DNA from 3 places in the Pedobacter riviphilus genome. Region 3 is predicted to be linked to each of the others. Evidence: riboswitches for the same ligand, from Rfam matches in the RefSeq annotation. Region 3 holds a riboswitch; each other region holds the start of a gene.

Region 1 (5,131 bases), 960 kb from region 3:
CAAGTCGCGGTTTTTAATTAAGCTTCCTAGCTTAACGGTACCAACCACATATTTATAACTGCTTGCAGCGTAGCGCTCGCTGATGTTATCAAATTCCAATAGGGTAATCAGATCTTCATCAGCATAACGCAGATAGATTTCTAACAGAATATCTTCAGTATGTTTTACACCGTTTTCTGAATGGTATTTTTTGTACTCATAACGGTAATCGTAACGCAAGGCCGCAATATCTGAAAGTACAGCGGCACCAGTAGGATGACCACCCGCGCCCTTGCCGTAAAAAAACTGCTTATCAGCAAAAGCTGCTTGAACCGCAACTGCATTATACTCGTTTTCTACGTTGTATAGAAAATCATCTTTAGCTACCAACTTCGGTAATACATAAGTCACTATGTCTTTTGTATTCACTTTACGTGCTGTAGGAACCAACTTAATTTTAAAGTTTTTCTCTCGCGCATATTTAATGTCGTGGTTAGAAAGATTCTGTATACCAATGTTTAAAATGGCATCAGGATTTACGAATAAACCATAAGCATGTGCGGTAGCAATAGCCAGTTTATATTTTGGATCGTAACCTCCCACGTCTAAAATCGGATCGGTTTCTGCAAAACCTAAATCCTGTGCTTCTTTTAATGCCGAATCGTAACCTTGATTTTCGTTAAATATTTTTGATAAAATATAATTAGATGAGCCATTAAAAATTCCACTCAAAGCATGGAATAATTCATTATCATAATATTCTTCTAAATTGCGGATAATTGGGATACTGCCACAAACGGCTCCTTCATACAATAAAGAAGTGCCATACTCCTGTTGTAAATCTACCAGCTCTTTTAAGTGTGTGGCGATCATTTTTTTATTGGCCGATACTACGTTTTTACCATTTTTTAATGCCGTAGTAACAATTTCGTAAGCGGCATCCGCATCATTAATCAATTCTACAATCGTATTGATCTCTGTATTGTTCAGTATTTCGTTGCGATCAGTAGTAAACAGATCTTTATTAAGGGTACGCTTCTTTCTTGGGTCTTTTATTGCAATTTTAATGATCTCCAGGTTCAGGTTCTGGCTTTGGATAATATCCAATAAACCTTGTCCTACAACACCGAAACCAAATAAACCGATTTTTAAATTCTTACTCATTATTTTAGACTTGATTACACAGATAAACAGATTACTGATTAACTGCATTTATTTTATATTATTTTTTGTTGAATTTGATAGTACAGGTATTAGCTATTCACTTTATCCCTAAACCATAACCTTCTACCTCCTATGCAGTGTGCTGCAGTTTAATTATCTTTTTATTCCGGCTTTCCTTAATAAAGTTTCCGATTATGTTAGTCAAAGCATCTGTTTCGATTAAAAATCCATCATGGCCATAATCTGAGTGCAAAGCACTAAATTCTGCTCCCGGGATATGATCGGCCAGATATTTTTGTTCCGATAAAGGAAATAAAACGTCATTTTCTATCCCGATTACCAAGGTATTTGCCGTAATTAGTTTTAGTGCATCGGCAATGCTTTTGCGGTTACGGCCTACATTGTGGCTGTCCATTGCTTTGGTTAAATAATAATAACTGTAAGCGTTAAAGCGGTTGATCAGTTTTTCTCCCTGATAGTTCTGATAAGAAGACGATCTGAAATTGTCGGTCTTATCGTTTACACTTTCTACCTGCGTACTGCCGTAAGCACTGTAGGTTCTATAACTTAATAGCGCAATGCTACGGGCTGTTTTTAAACCTTTGCTGCCACCGTTTGGTTGGTTGGCATAAAAAGTTCTATCGGTAGTAATGGCCAAACGCTGACTTTCGTTAAAAGCAATTCCCCAAGGAGAATGTGCTGCATTGGTGGCAATCAAGATCAGGTTTTCGATTTTATTCGGTTCCGAAATACTCCATTCAACAGCTTGTTGCCCGCCTAAAGAACCTCCGATTAATAATTTAATATAATTAATACCTAAATGCGCAGCCAATAACTGGTGTGCCGATACTAAATCGCGGATGGTAAACTGCGGAAAAGAAAGGTAATAAGGTAAGCCCGTTACCGGATTAGTACTTAATGGGTTTGTACTACCATAATGCGAGCCTAAAACATTAGCACAAACAACATAATGCTCTTCCGGATTGAATAAAGCATTTTCACCGAACAAACCTTCCCACCATTCAAAAACATCAGCATTGGCAGTAAGTGCATGGCAAACCCAAATCACATTATCTTTATTTGCATTTAATTTGCCATAAGTTTGATATGCAATTTGCAGGTTACGGATTTTTTTTCCGCTTTCTAATTTAAACTGTTTGTTATAATGATATGTTGATGCTGTACTCATTGTTTTGTTGTATTCGGAATATTAACGGTTAGGCTTGTAAACTCTCTGTTGGAACTGAAGCATTAATTGTTGCAAATGCCTGTTCGAAATCGGCTTTAATATCATCAATATGCTCAATGCCTACTGATACCCTTAAAGCATTCGGTTTTACACCTGCAGCTAATTGTTCCGTTTCGCTTAATTGTTGGTGTGTTGTGGCCGAAGGTTGAATGATCAGCGTTTTTGCATCACCCACATTGGCCAGGTGAGATACCAGTTTTAAGCTATCAATTACCTGTGTTGCATTTTCTTTGCTTCCGGCTAACTCGAAAGATAAAACTGCGCCAAAACCATTGCTTAAATATTTTTTAGCCAGGTTATTGTATTTACTGCTGGCTAAGCCAGGGTACTGAACTTCTTTAACTAATGGATGGTTTTCTAACCAGGTGGCCAATTCTAATGCATTATCTACATGACGTTGTACGCGGAGCGATAATGTTTCTAATCCTTGTAATAAAAGAAAAGAATTGAAAGGCGATAGGGCAGGCCCAAGATCTCTTAATCCCTCTACACGGGCACGGATGATAAACTGGATGTTTCCAAATGGTCCACCGATACCAAAAACATCACTAAAAACCAAACCATGATAGCCTTCAGAAGGCTCAGAGAACTGAGGAAATTTGCCATTGCCCCAGTTGTAATTTCCACCGTCAACTATTACTCCGCCAATGCTTGTTCCATGGCCACCGATCCATTTCGTTGCAGATTCTACAACAATATTGGCACCATGTTCCAATGGTTTAAACAAATAACCTCCTGCACCAAAAGTATTGTCGACTATTAAAGGGAGATCGTATTTTTTTGCAATGGCGGCAATTTTTTCGAAATCTGGAACGCTAAACGCCGGATTTCCGATGGTTTCGAGATAAATGGCTTTAGTTTTATCGGTAATTTTAGCTTCAAATTCTTCAGGTACATCTGGATTTGCAAAATCGACATGTATACCCAAACGTTTAAAAGCTACTTTAAATTGGTTGTAAGTTCCACCGTAAATGTGAGATGAAGAAACAATGCTATCACCAGCTTCCAATATGTTATTTAACGCTATAAATTGAGCAGCTTGCCCCGATGCAACAGCCAAAGCAGCTACACCACCTTCTAAGGCTGCTATACGTTTTTCGAAAACATCGTTGGTAGGATTCATAATCCTGGTGTAGATATTGCCAAATTCTTTTAAGGCAAATAAATTTGCGCCATGCTCAGCGTTTTTAAAACCATAAGAAGTGGTTTGGTAAATGGGAACAGCCCTTGAACCTGTTGTTGGATCTATTTCCTGGCCAGCGTGTAATTGTAAAGTTTCAAATTTATATGATGTTGACATAGTATCTATTTTTTTAATTGTTGAGTGGGTAAATGCATTAAGATTTTGGGCAATCGTAAAATGTAACAAGGCGTATCCCGATTTTTCGGGACCTTCCAGTTTGAAAGAAACAAAAAAGGAAGATTTTTAAATTACAGTATGCAACAGCACATACAAGCAATCGCGCGCATATCACAACAAGTAATAGAAATAGAAGCTCGTTCTAACTTCTTAAGGTTTGATTTGGGTTCGCCCAGCGATTGAAGATTTAATGTTTTCATCAGTTCTAATTTATATCTCCAAATAACACCATGTTATCCGGTCAGGAATTGGCACCTTCTCTTTCTGAGGGTTGCCAGTGGGTCATCGAGCCAGTCTCTCGCCACTTCTTTATAAATCAACCTGTGAAGATTGACTTTTATTTAGCTTTCCGCCAAATAATATTCCAAATGTCTGAATTAAATTTTAATCGACAAAATAAAATTTCGAATTTACACTAAGACATTGAAAATGAGTGATGTATTTTTATAGCGATATACCAAACTAAAACTTTTAATATAAAATTAACGCTTAAAATTCTAAGTTTGTGTTACCTATCTAAATTTAATCATGATGAAAAATATAAAAGCTTTAGGTTTAGGCCTGCTACTAACTGCAATGTGTTTAAGTAATGCAAACGCCCAGTTTGGTGGTTTGAAGGACAAATTACTAAAAGTTGGCACGGCCCAGGGTGCTAAAGCATTAGGCGTAGACAAGTTTTTAAAGCAACCTGCTGCCATTACCACTAATTTTGAAGATGTAAATAGAGAAGGCGAAAAACAGCCTGATTTTATTAATTCATTAAATTTAAAAGCCCAGCCCTTGTATTTACTGCCTAAAAATCCAGAAGGCGGTTTCGTGCTTTGCGAGGGGCTTTACGAAATGACCAATAAAAGCTACTGCCTAAAAGCCGGAACTTTTGCGCCATCAAAAGGAGATGGATATATGTTTGCCCCAGTTTTAGGGCCGAAAGAAGAAATTGTGGTTTCTATACTTAAAAGTGCAGAAAAACATCCTGATGTTGAACAACATGATATCCAGACGTTGTTATGGACCATTATCGCCAGAACGAAATTTGCCGATTTCAATGGACAGGTTAAACTTACTGCGATAAAATTATTAACACCGAAACAACTTACGCAATTAGAAGGAGGTGCTTTAGGTGTTTTGCCTTTTGATGTAATGGAAAAAGCTAAAGATCAGTTACCATCAGGCGTGAGGGCCGTTTTTGAAGCAGAAAATAATATTCGCCAACTAGTAGCTTCTGGAAATTATACTTATGCCGACATGGAAAAGTACGCCATTATAGCAGGTATGGCTCCTCCAAGAAGCGATGTGCCAAGTGGTATCTGGACTAAACACCCTGACGGTTATTATGTGCGTTATTTTCCTTCTGGTTATTCGATTACCAAAGTGCAGGT
Region 2 (5,131 bases), 1.4 Mb from region 3:
CTCATAATCGCCACCTAAGATCAGTTTAGAGAATTTAGGGGATCCGGTAATATTTGTTCTTTCACCAATATTGACGAAAATGCTTTCTGGAGTGATGGTTACCGGTTCCAATCCGCTTAAACGCATGTAAGGCTCAAGCACTGGTACTTTCCTCGGCTCGGCTTTCCTCGCATTTTTAGCAATACAACCAATATGCTCTGGCGTGGTACCACAGCATCCACCCACAATGTTCACAAAACCTGATGCAATAAAATCGTCTACCAAATGTGCCGTTTCATGCGGTTGCTCATCGTAAGCTCCAAACTCATTTGGCAAACCAGCATTTGGATAGGCCGAAACATAACAACCTGCTTTTGCGGCAAGCTCCTCAATATGCGGACGCATTTCTTTAGCTCCCAAAGCACAGTTAAAACCAATACTTAATGGTTTAGCATGCATTACAGAGTTCAAAAAAGCTTCGGCTGTTTGGCCTGAAAGCGTTCTTCCAGAGGCATCTGTAATGGTACCAGAAATCATGATCTCCAGTTTACGGCCAATTACCTCTTCATATTTTTTAATGGCCACAATAGCCACTTTAGCATTTAACGTATCGAAAATGGTTTCGATTAATAATACATCAGAACCACCATCTACCAAACCACGTACCTGTTCGTAATAAGCAGCTTCCAGTTCATCAAAATAAACCGCCCTAAAACCAGGGTCGTTTACATTTGGCGACATGGAAAGGGTACGGTTGGTTGGGCCAATAGCACCGGCCACAAAGCATTTACGATCTGGATTTGCAGCCATAAATTCGTTTACAGCTTCTTTTGCCACACGTGCACCTTCAAAACTCATCTCGTAAGAAAGGTCTTCCATCTGGTAATCGGCCATGGAAATGCGCTGTGTACTGAACGTATTAGTTTCGATGATATCGGCACCAGCCGCCAGGTACTCCAGGTGTATTGTTTTAATAATATCCGGACGTGTGATGTTGAGCAAATCGTTATTGCCTTTTACATCACAGGGATGGTTTTTAAATCGTTCCCCTCTAAAATCTTCTTCGGTTAGGGTATATCGCTGAATCATGGTACCCATTGCACCATCAATCACCAAAATACGTTTTTCTAATTCTTCTCTTATGCTCATTCTTGTTGTAAGATTTGAGATATGAGACGTTAGATATGAGCATGGATAAGACGCAATGTCTCAAATCTCAAATCTATAGTCTCAAGTCTCTAAAAGGCTTATTTAAAAAGTTGGTACGTGAATCGTAATCCTAAACTTATCTGTTTCCGCTATTTGCAGAATAGAATTTAGCACCTTGTAGGTTACAGGTTGCTAAGACTTCGTTGGGTCTAATCCCTCCGTCTTTCTTAATAAGCATACAAAAATGCAACAAAGCAACATCAATTCCAAAATTTATCGCATTGCTACCAAATAAAATTACAAAGGCCACGCAAAACTGCGCGGCCTTAAGAATATTGTTCTGTTAATGATTACTTTCTGCTTCCGAAAATACGAAGTAAGAAAAGGAAGATATTTAAGAAATCTAAGTATAGAGATAGTGCAGCTACAATAGCCATTTTTTTAGATTCAATCTGAAGAACCTGTTCGCCGCTAGCTTCTATCCCTTCGCCAATTCTTTTAATTTTTTGCACATCATAAGCCGTTAATGCCGTAAATATGGCGATACCAATAAATGCCATAAACAAACTGAACTGTTCGCTTTGAATAAACATATTAATTACGCTGGCAATCACTAAGCCAATTACCCCAACCATTAAAATCGGCCCAAATTTACTTAGGTCGATATTGGTTGTATAGCCCATAAATGCCATAATTCCAAATATTCCGGCAGCTCCTGCAAAACAGCTCACTACTGAACCTGAAGTATAAGTTAACAAGATAAAACTTAAACTAACTCCAGTTAACACTGAATAAAGTACAAAAACGCCAATTAACGCCGGCAATGATAATCTACTTAATCCGAATCCCATTAATAAAACCAGTCCAAGCGGTGCAAACATGGCTACATAACCAAAAATTGACATGCTCACTTTACCAGTTGTTGGATTAATATTTAAAAGGTATTGCATTAACTGCTCATTGGTACCAAATAAATAGGCAGCTACTGTTGATAAACTCAATGCCACGAACATCCATAAGAAAACGTTTGCAAAGAATTTTTTAGAAACAGATTTTTCCTGTACAAAAACACTGTTGTCTTGATATTGATAATTTTGTTGTTCCATTTTAAATTTGTGTATTTAACTATATAAAAATAAATATTTAGTTTAATCTTTTTGTCAGCAGTTCTTCAACTTTTTTAAAGAACTGTAGTGGTTTTAGTGTGCGCCATGGCAGATTGTCAAATGCACCACCAAAGTTAATGTAATAATCGATGTTATTATCGCGAAACTCGGTGATTACGTGTTCCTGAAAATTTACCCCAACAATCCAGCCATCTTCTACTTCCTGAAACCACTCTTCATAATAACTGTCATCAGAGGCATGAAAATTCAGCACATTTTCACCGATCAGGATAAATTTATTAATGCCTTCGTCCATCATCAGCTCTAAAATATCGCGTTTCAGCAGCATAATATCGTTATTAATGGCATCGTTCCATTCCCCTATAAACTCTATAATGGCATAACTGCGGTCATAATCAACGTACAACACCTTCATGTACAGGGTATTCGAGCCGAACTCATCCCATTGTGGGTGCAGTAAAAAGTTATAAATCTGCTTATCGAAGTAAAGTTCCGAATATTCGGTATTGTAAAATGGCGAACGCTCATCTTCTGCCGAAATATAATCATCTCTCCACTGATAATAAGGCTCAATTTCGTGCATGCTTCTTTTTAATTATTGAATGGGTGAGTTTTGAATGAGTGAATGTTTGATACTGCTGCTGAGATCAATCATCCTCTAATTCTATCACTCAAGCATTCTCTCATTTTTTAATGTCCGGCTTCAACTGCTTTACGCACACTTCCATAACGGGTTAATAACTCTGCTGCTGCTTCATATCCTATATTCAGTTCATCGGCAACCATTTGTGTACCACGATCTACCAGCTTATGATTGGTTAACTGCATATCGACCATTTTATTGCCAACTACACGCCCCAACTGAACCATAACAGTAGTGCTTAACATGTTTAATACCATCTTTTGCGCCGTACCCGATTTCATCCGGGTAGAACCGGTAACAAACTCAGGCCCAACTACTACTTCAACCGGAAAATCAGATTCGGCAGCTATTGGCCCACCGGTATTGCAAACAATGCAGCCAGTTAAAATGCCATGCTTGCGTGCCGTGTTTAAACCACCGATGACGTACGGGGTAGTACCCGATGCTGCCAGGCCAACTAAACAATCTTTTTCATTAATCTCAAATTCCTGAAGATCTTTCCAGGCTTGTTCAGCATCATCTTCAGCAAATTCTACCGCTCTTCTAATGGCTGTATCGCCGCCAGCAATAATTCCTACAACCCAATCAAAAGGAACACCGTAAGTAGGCGGGCATTCTGAAGCATCTACTACACCTAAACGGCCACTTGTACCTGCACCTATATAAAAGAGACGGCCACCTTTTTTCATCCGTCCAGCCACTGCCGACGTTAATTTTTCAATCTGAGGCAAACATTTTTCAACTGCAAATGCTACAGTTTTATCTTCGTTATTAATGCCCTGCAAAACTTCTAATACCGACATCTGATCGATGTGGTCATAGTTAGATTCTTGCTCGGTAACTCTATTCATAAATTTAATTTTGATAAAATTCGGTAAATTCTTTCTAAAAACTGCGCTAAAAATCCAAAAATATGTGTCATAAATTTCAAGCGAGGCCTTCCTTGCGTTAATTAATGTTAAATATTATAAACAAAAGACATGAAAATGCAGTTAAAAAATATATCAACTCGCTAATTTTCATAAATTTGCAGTAACGCTGATGAAAAAAAATACCCGTAATAACGCACTGATCGCTTTAAGCTATTCTGTAATTTTAATAGCGGGTATGTTTTTGGGCATAAAATTCATTAAGGATCAAGGTTTTGGCGTTAAAAAAAGTCCGCAGTTAGCCAACAATAGCGACGAAAAATTAAACGAGATCTTACACATCATCAATGGCAATTATGTTGATGACATCAATACCGATTCGCTTCAAAACTTACCTATCGACAGCGTTTTACACCAACTCGATCCACATAGTGTTTACCTGCCACCAACGGATGCGCAAGATATGACCGATAACCTGGAAGGGAATTTTGAAGGCGTAGGTATAGAATATTATATGCTTAACGATACCATGATGGTTACCAGTGTGGTTAAGGATGGGCCAGCTTATCAGGCAGGAATTAAATTGGGCGATAAGATTTTGAGTATCGATACCGCAGTAGTAAGTGGCCGAAACCTACCCAAAGACCAACTTACTGGTCGTTTTAAAGGTAAATCTGGAACTGGTGTGAGCGTAGTGCTTTTACACTCGGGGGCTTCACAAAGTAACCGAATCATGGTTACCCGCGGCAAAGTAAACATCAGCAGCATTGATGCCGCCTATATGATCAACAACGAAACAGGTTATGTACGAATCAGTAAATTTGGTGCTAATACCGACAACGATTTCTCCGTCGCGGCTAACAACCTGAAAGCAAAGGGCATGAAAAAGCTGATTCTTGACCTGCGCGATAATGGAGGTGGTTATTTCACTGCAGCTACAGGACTTGCTGATCAGTTTTTGGGCGAGAACAAACTTATTGTGTATACGCAGGGTAAGCATGAGCCACGTACCGATTATTTTTCTACAGGAACAGGCGCTTTTCAAAATGGCAAACTGGCTGTCTTAATTAATGAAAATACGGCCTCGGCCAGCGAAATTGTAGCAGGGGCTATCCAGGATTTGGGGCGAGGGATTATTGTTGGCCGCCGCTCCTTTGGCAAAGGTTTGGTACAGGAGCAATTTGCTTTTGGAGACGGCTCTGCATTGAACTTAACCATCGCAAGATATTACACACCATCTGGCCGGAGTATCCAAAAATCTTACAAAAAAGGTTACGACGCTTACAAACATGAATTAGACGAGCGGATGATGGACGGAGAGCTTACAGGAGACCGTACTTCTTTTCAAGATTCTATTGAGAAAA
Region 3 (5,131 bases):
CCATTCCACTTTCTGGTAATCCGATGCCTGTTCCTGTACTGTACAAACATGGTGTAGAAGTAGTAGCAGGTAATGATTGTATTGTTGACCATTGGAATACTTTTGGTACAGGAAGCATTTTGCAAAAGGCAAATATTGCCGCTCAAATTTACGGCTATCGTACAGAATTTGAACTTTCTAGAATATTGAAATTGGCAACGGGTAATATTCTTCCTTTAGATGACCAGGGAAAAAGGCAGTGGCCAAAAGCAGGAGATAAAGCTAATCTGGTACTGGTTGATGCCAGTTGTTCTGCAGAGGCTGTATCACGTGTATCTCCTGTTAAATCATTGATCCATGAAGGGAATCTGGTTTTCTGATTTATGTACACGTAATTGGTTCATATTTTGCTAGCTTAAAGTTATGATTAATGTTAGTCCCGAAGCAAAGCAAAAAGCATTGTTATTTCTCTCACGGAACCAGAAAGTAGCAGCTGTTAAGGTAGTTAAAGATCATAGTGGCTGCGGTTTAAAAGAAGCCAAAGATTATGTAGATGCCTTAGAAGAAGGAGTAAATCAGCCTGTAACCAATCTGGCAGATCTGGATGCAGAGCTATTGGTTATTTTAGATCAGGGCAATAAGTTAAATGCCATTAAACACTATAAGGATGTTAGGGGCCTAGGGCTGGCAGAAAGTAAAGATTATATTGAAAAACTGATACAGTTTAAGGTTAGCGGCAATATGATGCAACAAAGCAGGGATACCGATGTTAAAAATATCGTCTCTGCGAATGTTACAAATAGCCAAAATCCACCCAAAAATTTTTTGATTAAACTGTTGATCATTATTTTGATTGCAGCAGCTTTAGCCTATTTTATGTTTAAAATTTAGCGACAAACATATTGCAATATTTCTGATAGAATTAGAATGTAGGAAGTAGAATTCTTAACTTGATTTTACACACAAAAAATCTTAAGAATATGAAAATTACATTAGATGCAAAATCCCTTTTGTTGGGATTTTTAGGCGCTGGATTGATGTTCACCGCCATCAGTTTTAAAAACGGACAAGACCAAACCGGCAGAAGGTACCACACGGAAGTAAATGCCAACAACATGGTGGTAATCCTTGATAGCGAAACCGGAAATTACATTGTTGCACCATCTATACCTTTGAGCGGAAAAGTACAGTGGATAAAAGGTGAATTTAATAAGACTTTTAATACTGCAATTGATAATAAAAAAGAGCCGAAATAATCAATTGTGTCATAAACGAGGTGAATCAATGGTCTGTGTCTCACAGACCATCTTTGTTTTTACCATAAGAAAAGTCTCAAGAGGTTGTCATCCTGAGCAGGGTAGAAGGACCTTATTACAAGATAACTAAATATAATGAAGAATAGTTTACTTTACACTTATCCGCTCAACTATTGGTTTACCCGTTGCTTCATCAATACCTTCAACCTCTGCATACTTCACATTTGGGAGCCAGAAACTGCCACCCTGTATCCTGATAAATAATCGGGCAACCCTAATGGTTCGGTTGTTTATGGTCACCGAGACGTGATAGCTTTTATCGCTATACTTTTGCAGGTAAAATGGTAATTTTTTGTGTGATACAAACCTAAATTCATATTTATCGGCGCCAAGGGCCTTCGTGTCGATACCGTAGGCAAACTTGCGTTGGATATAACCGAGATCCTTTTTCTGTCCTTTTTCACCGTACCGGATCCAATAAACCTGAATAGGAGCATCGCTATTGATAGTCCCGTTTTCTTTGAGATTTAATGCATAAATTAAAGTGTTTGTATTCGGATCACGCTGGAGGTAAAACAGCATATGATCTATATTTTTAGGTGTTGGAAAACTGAGCGGGGATGGATCTTTCGACTGTGTCCATGCTAGAGGTGAAAACAAGAAGAAGGTTAAAACTATAATGAACGAGGTTTTAAGTAGAATGAGTAGTCTAGGTGGTGTTAAATACATTTTAGGCTTGTTTATTTAAGAGAGCTTTTAAAAGATTTGAGTACTTTTTAAGTGTCGGTTTTGGGTTGATCATGCAGAATTTCTTCATCGATCTCATTAAGCTGTTCATTATAAAGCCGGTCTGATTCTGCCTTACAATGTTCATAATCATCTAATTTTTCGCAGGAAGTGTTTCCGTGGATCTCGAAAAAATCCCTGATGGATGGATAATCAAAATAAACTGACATATTATTAAGTTTAGGTTACCAATTTGAAGGGGATGGCCATTGATTGTTCGCCGAAAACAGTTAAGAAATCTGCTTTCAAACTCATCTTTTCTGCCATTGCAGAAGGAATTAGCACCTTGTTACACAACAGGTTGCTAAGACATCAAAGGGCCATTCCCTACGTCTTTCTTGATAAGTATTAGACGTCATGGACGGAATCGAACCGCCGTACTAGGTTTTGCAGACCTTTACCTAACCACTCGGCCACATGACTATATGGTCTTTTCAAGTAGCTTTAGATTCACTTTTTGAAGAAGACTCAGCAAAAGTAAAAATTAATTACTATAATTTCTATAGAAATAGTAGTTTTTTTGTGAGATTTCTGATTGTTGAGCTTGTTTTATGGTGTAATTTATTGGTTTTTAGTTGTTTGTGTATTTAAAATAAATTGCAGGTAGATCCTGAAACAAGGTGAGGATGATGATTACTCGCATACAACTCGCCATCGTGATCCGATAGTTATCGGATGCAACTAGATTTACAAGATGACTTTAGTATTCAATAAATTAAGGTTAAAGATTCTTGACTGCGTTAACAAAGACTGATTTAGAAAATCGGTCGTCATTTCCTTTGCTTAGCGAAGGAAATGACGATTCGCCTATACCTATCATCACTACTCTTTTGCTTTCTTGTTAAGATACCTGCCTCTCCGAACGGCCTAATGCTACGCCCTTGCATAATTCCCTCAGTCCAATTTCTTCTTTAATTGTAAATTATATTTCTGTAAATCAATTGTTTACTGATAAAGTCTATAAAATCTATAGGAATACTTGTTTAAATTAAACGAAGTTTATACCTTTACAAAAAAAATAATAGTTCACTAGCAAATTTACGTTCAAGATGAAACTCCGCAGACAACCTCAGCCATATCCCCTGATCAATTATTCAGATCAGTATAACTGCTGTTGCCGCTAATATAAGCTAAGATACAGATCACCTGTTAAAGGTTTTCATTCAGATATTCTTATTTAAAAATCCTGGTACCCCGGGGCCTTTTGATAGAATATTATGGTGGTCATGTATTTAAGTCAATAAGTTGCCGGGGTATCAGGAACAGCCCAAACTAATCACCACCACTAGTTTAGGTTATTACTCTAATTAATTCACCACCATTAATTAGTTGATTTATACAGAAGAAGGGAGAGTCAGTACTCGTTGAACTTCTAGCAACTTTCCATAGGAAAAAGTGCTCAAACTGATCTAGCAATAGATTATAAATTAACCAATAACAAGTAAACTCACGTTTCCTGTTAGGGATTTCATTAAAAGCATAACAGTTGTTTAAACAGCCTGTATCTGTGCTATATGGTTTTCTGTGGGAGAAATCGTGCCTTGTTATTAAAAACTCTAAAACGATAGTGTTTAACTAATAATGATGATTATGAAAATGAAAATTTCCTCAAGAATTGCATGCCTAACCACCTCAGTCCTGTTACTGGGAGGCATTGCATCCGCCAAGGTGGCAAAACCATTCCCAAAAGAAGGGATTTGGAGGGGCGAGTTTAATGTAAGCGAATCAAAAGTGCCATTTAACTTCGAATTAAAAGGTAAAAATCCTCAAACGGCCATCTTAACTTTAATTAATGGCTCCAGACGTGATGATTTTCATGTAGAAAGACGTGGTGATGATTCCATCTATGTAAAAATGAATACCTACGATGCTGCTTTGGTGGCAAAAATAGAAACTGATGGCACTTTATCGGGCGAATACCGCAGTCTGGTACCTGGTTTCAGGGGCAATTCACTTCCCTTTGTAGCAGAGCATGGTAAAAATTACCGCTTTGTAGAACCTGGAAAAGATATCGCACCAAAACACAATATCTCTGGCAAGTGGGAAATAAAAACCTATACCAAAGAAGCTGTACCAGCATCTATTGCTTTATTAAAGCAGAATGGAAATAAACTTACCGGAGTAATCATGACTGTTGTGGGCGATACACGGGAGCTTGAAGGTACTGTACAGGGTGATGAATTTGAGTTGTCTGGCTTTACCGGACCAAGTCCTTTTATTGTAAAAGGAAAAATTAACGACGATAACAGCATTACTGGTGAACAGGGTTTCGGAATTTATAAAAACCTGAAATTTGATGGCCAGCGCAACGAAAATGCCGAGCTTCCTGATCCTTACAAGCTTACTTTTCTTAAAGAAGGTTATAAAAAACTTGATTTTACCTTTCCAGATCTAACAGGAAAAAATGTTTCCTTAAGTGATGATAAATACAAAGGTAAGGTCGTAATTATTGAAACGATTGGTACCTGGTGCCCAAATTGTACCGATCAAACGGTTTTTCTTTCGCCATGGTTTAAAAAGAACCAAAAACGAGGCGTGGAAGCCATTGCGATTGGTTTCGAACAAAAAGATGATCTCGAATATGCCAAATACACGTTGGGTAAATTGAAAGAGAAATATGGTATCACTTACGATATCCTGTTTGGTGGCATTGCCGATAAAAAAGTAGTGGCTGAAAAACTGCCTGCGCTAAATAAATTCATTGCTTTTCCAACAACCATCATTATCGATAGAAAAGGAAATGTAAGAGAAATTTATACCGGCTATACAGGCACCGTAACCGGAAAATACTTTAACGATTACGAAACCAAATTTAACAAAGTGCTCGACGAGCTGATTGCTGAACCAGTACCCGAAAAACTGGCTTCAGCAGAAACACTAAAAAGTAAATAACCTAAACTAAGTATAAACAAAATATTAGGCTGTATTTCATTGCAGCCTATATTTTAACCTACACTTAAAACTATACAAGATGAAAACTTACTTTGCTAAAATGCAGGTGCTGGCACTGGCATCGCTCATTTCTACAACAGCCTTTGCTGTAAATAAGGTGCATGAAGAACCGAAAACAGCCAAAAAATTTATAAAAGAAGGAATTTGGCGTGGTGTTT

What was found. Region 3 has a riboswitch for S-adenosylmethionine ahead of H9N25_RS04165 (peroxiredoxin family protein). Riboswitches for the same ligand answer to the same signal wherever they lie in the genome.
Region 1: it holds a riboswitch for S-adenosylmethionine, as region 3 does, so the genes downstream of both, H9N25_RS08010 (O-acetylhomoserine aminocarboxypropyltransferase/cysteine synthase family protein) here and H9N25_RS04165 (peroxiredoxin family protein) in region 3, are expected to answer to the same signal.
Region 2: it holds a riboswitch for S-adenosylmethionine, as region 3 does, so the genes downstream of both, metH (methionine synthase) here and H9N25_RS04165 (peroxiredoxin family protein) in region 3, are expected to answer to the same signal.

The regions. Positions count from the first base shown of each region.
Region 1 covers NZ_CP061171.1:1,953,060-1,958,190, forward strand. Annotated here, with positions in the region: gene H9N25_RS08000 (homoserine dehydrogenase) at 1-1,143, opposite strand, end outside; gene H9N25_RS08005 (homoserine O-acetyltransferase family protein) at 1,274-2,332, opposite strand; gene H9N25_RS08010 (O-acetylhomoserine aminocarboxypropyltransferase/cysteine synthase family protein) at 2,361-3,692, opposite strand; SAM riboswitch class I at 3,960-4,070, opposite strand; gene H9N25_RS08015 (hypothetical protein) at 4,281-5,131, shown strand, end outside.
Region 2 covers NZ_CP061171.1:5,402,530-5,407,660, reverse strand. Annotated here, with positions in the region: gene metH (methionine synthase) at 1-1,128, opposite strand, end outside; SAM riboswitch class I at 1,262-1,365, opposite strand; gene H9N25_RS22360 (Bax inhibitor-1/YccA family protein) at 1,479-2,234, opposite strand; gene H9N25_RS22355 (hypothetical protein) at 2,272-2,838, opposite strand; gene murQ (N-acetylmuramic acid 6-phosphate etherase) at 2,946-3,749, opposite strand; gene H9N25_RS22345 (S41 family peptidase) at 3,940-5,131, shown strand, end outside.
Region 3 covers NZ_CP061171.1:988,725-993,855, forward strand. Annotated here, with positions in the region: gene H9N25_RS04135 (amidohydrolase) at 1-359, shown strand, start outside; gene H9N25_RS04140 (ribosomal protein L7/L12) at 403-870, shown strand; gene H9N25_RS04145 (hypothetical protein) at 960-1,235, shown strand; gene H9N25_RS04150 (DUF4833 domain-containing protein) at 1,383-1,817, opposite strand; gene H9N25_RS04155 (hypothetical protein) at 2,012-2,191, opposite strand; SAM riboswitch class I at 2,270-2,369, opposite strand; tRNA gene H9N25_RS04160 (tRNA-Cys) at 2,374-2,444, opposite strand; SAM riboswitch class I at 3,353-3,450, shown strand; gene H9N25_RS04165 (peroxiredoxin family protein) at 3,612-4,913, shown strand; gene H9N25_RS04170 (peroxiredoxin family protein) at 4,993-5,131, shown strand, end outside.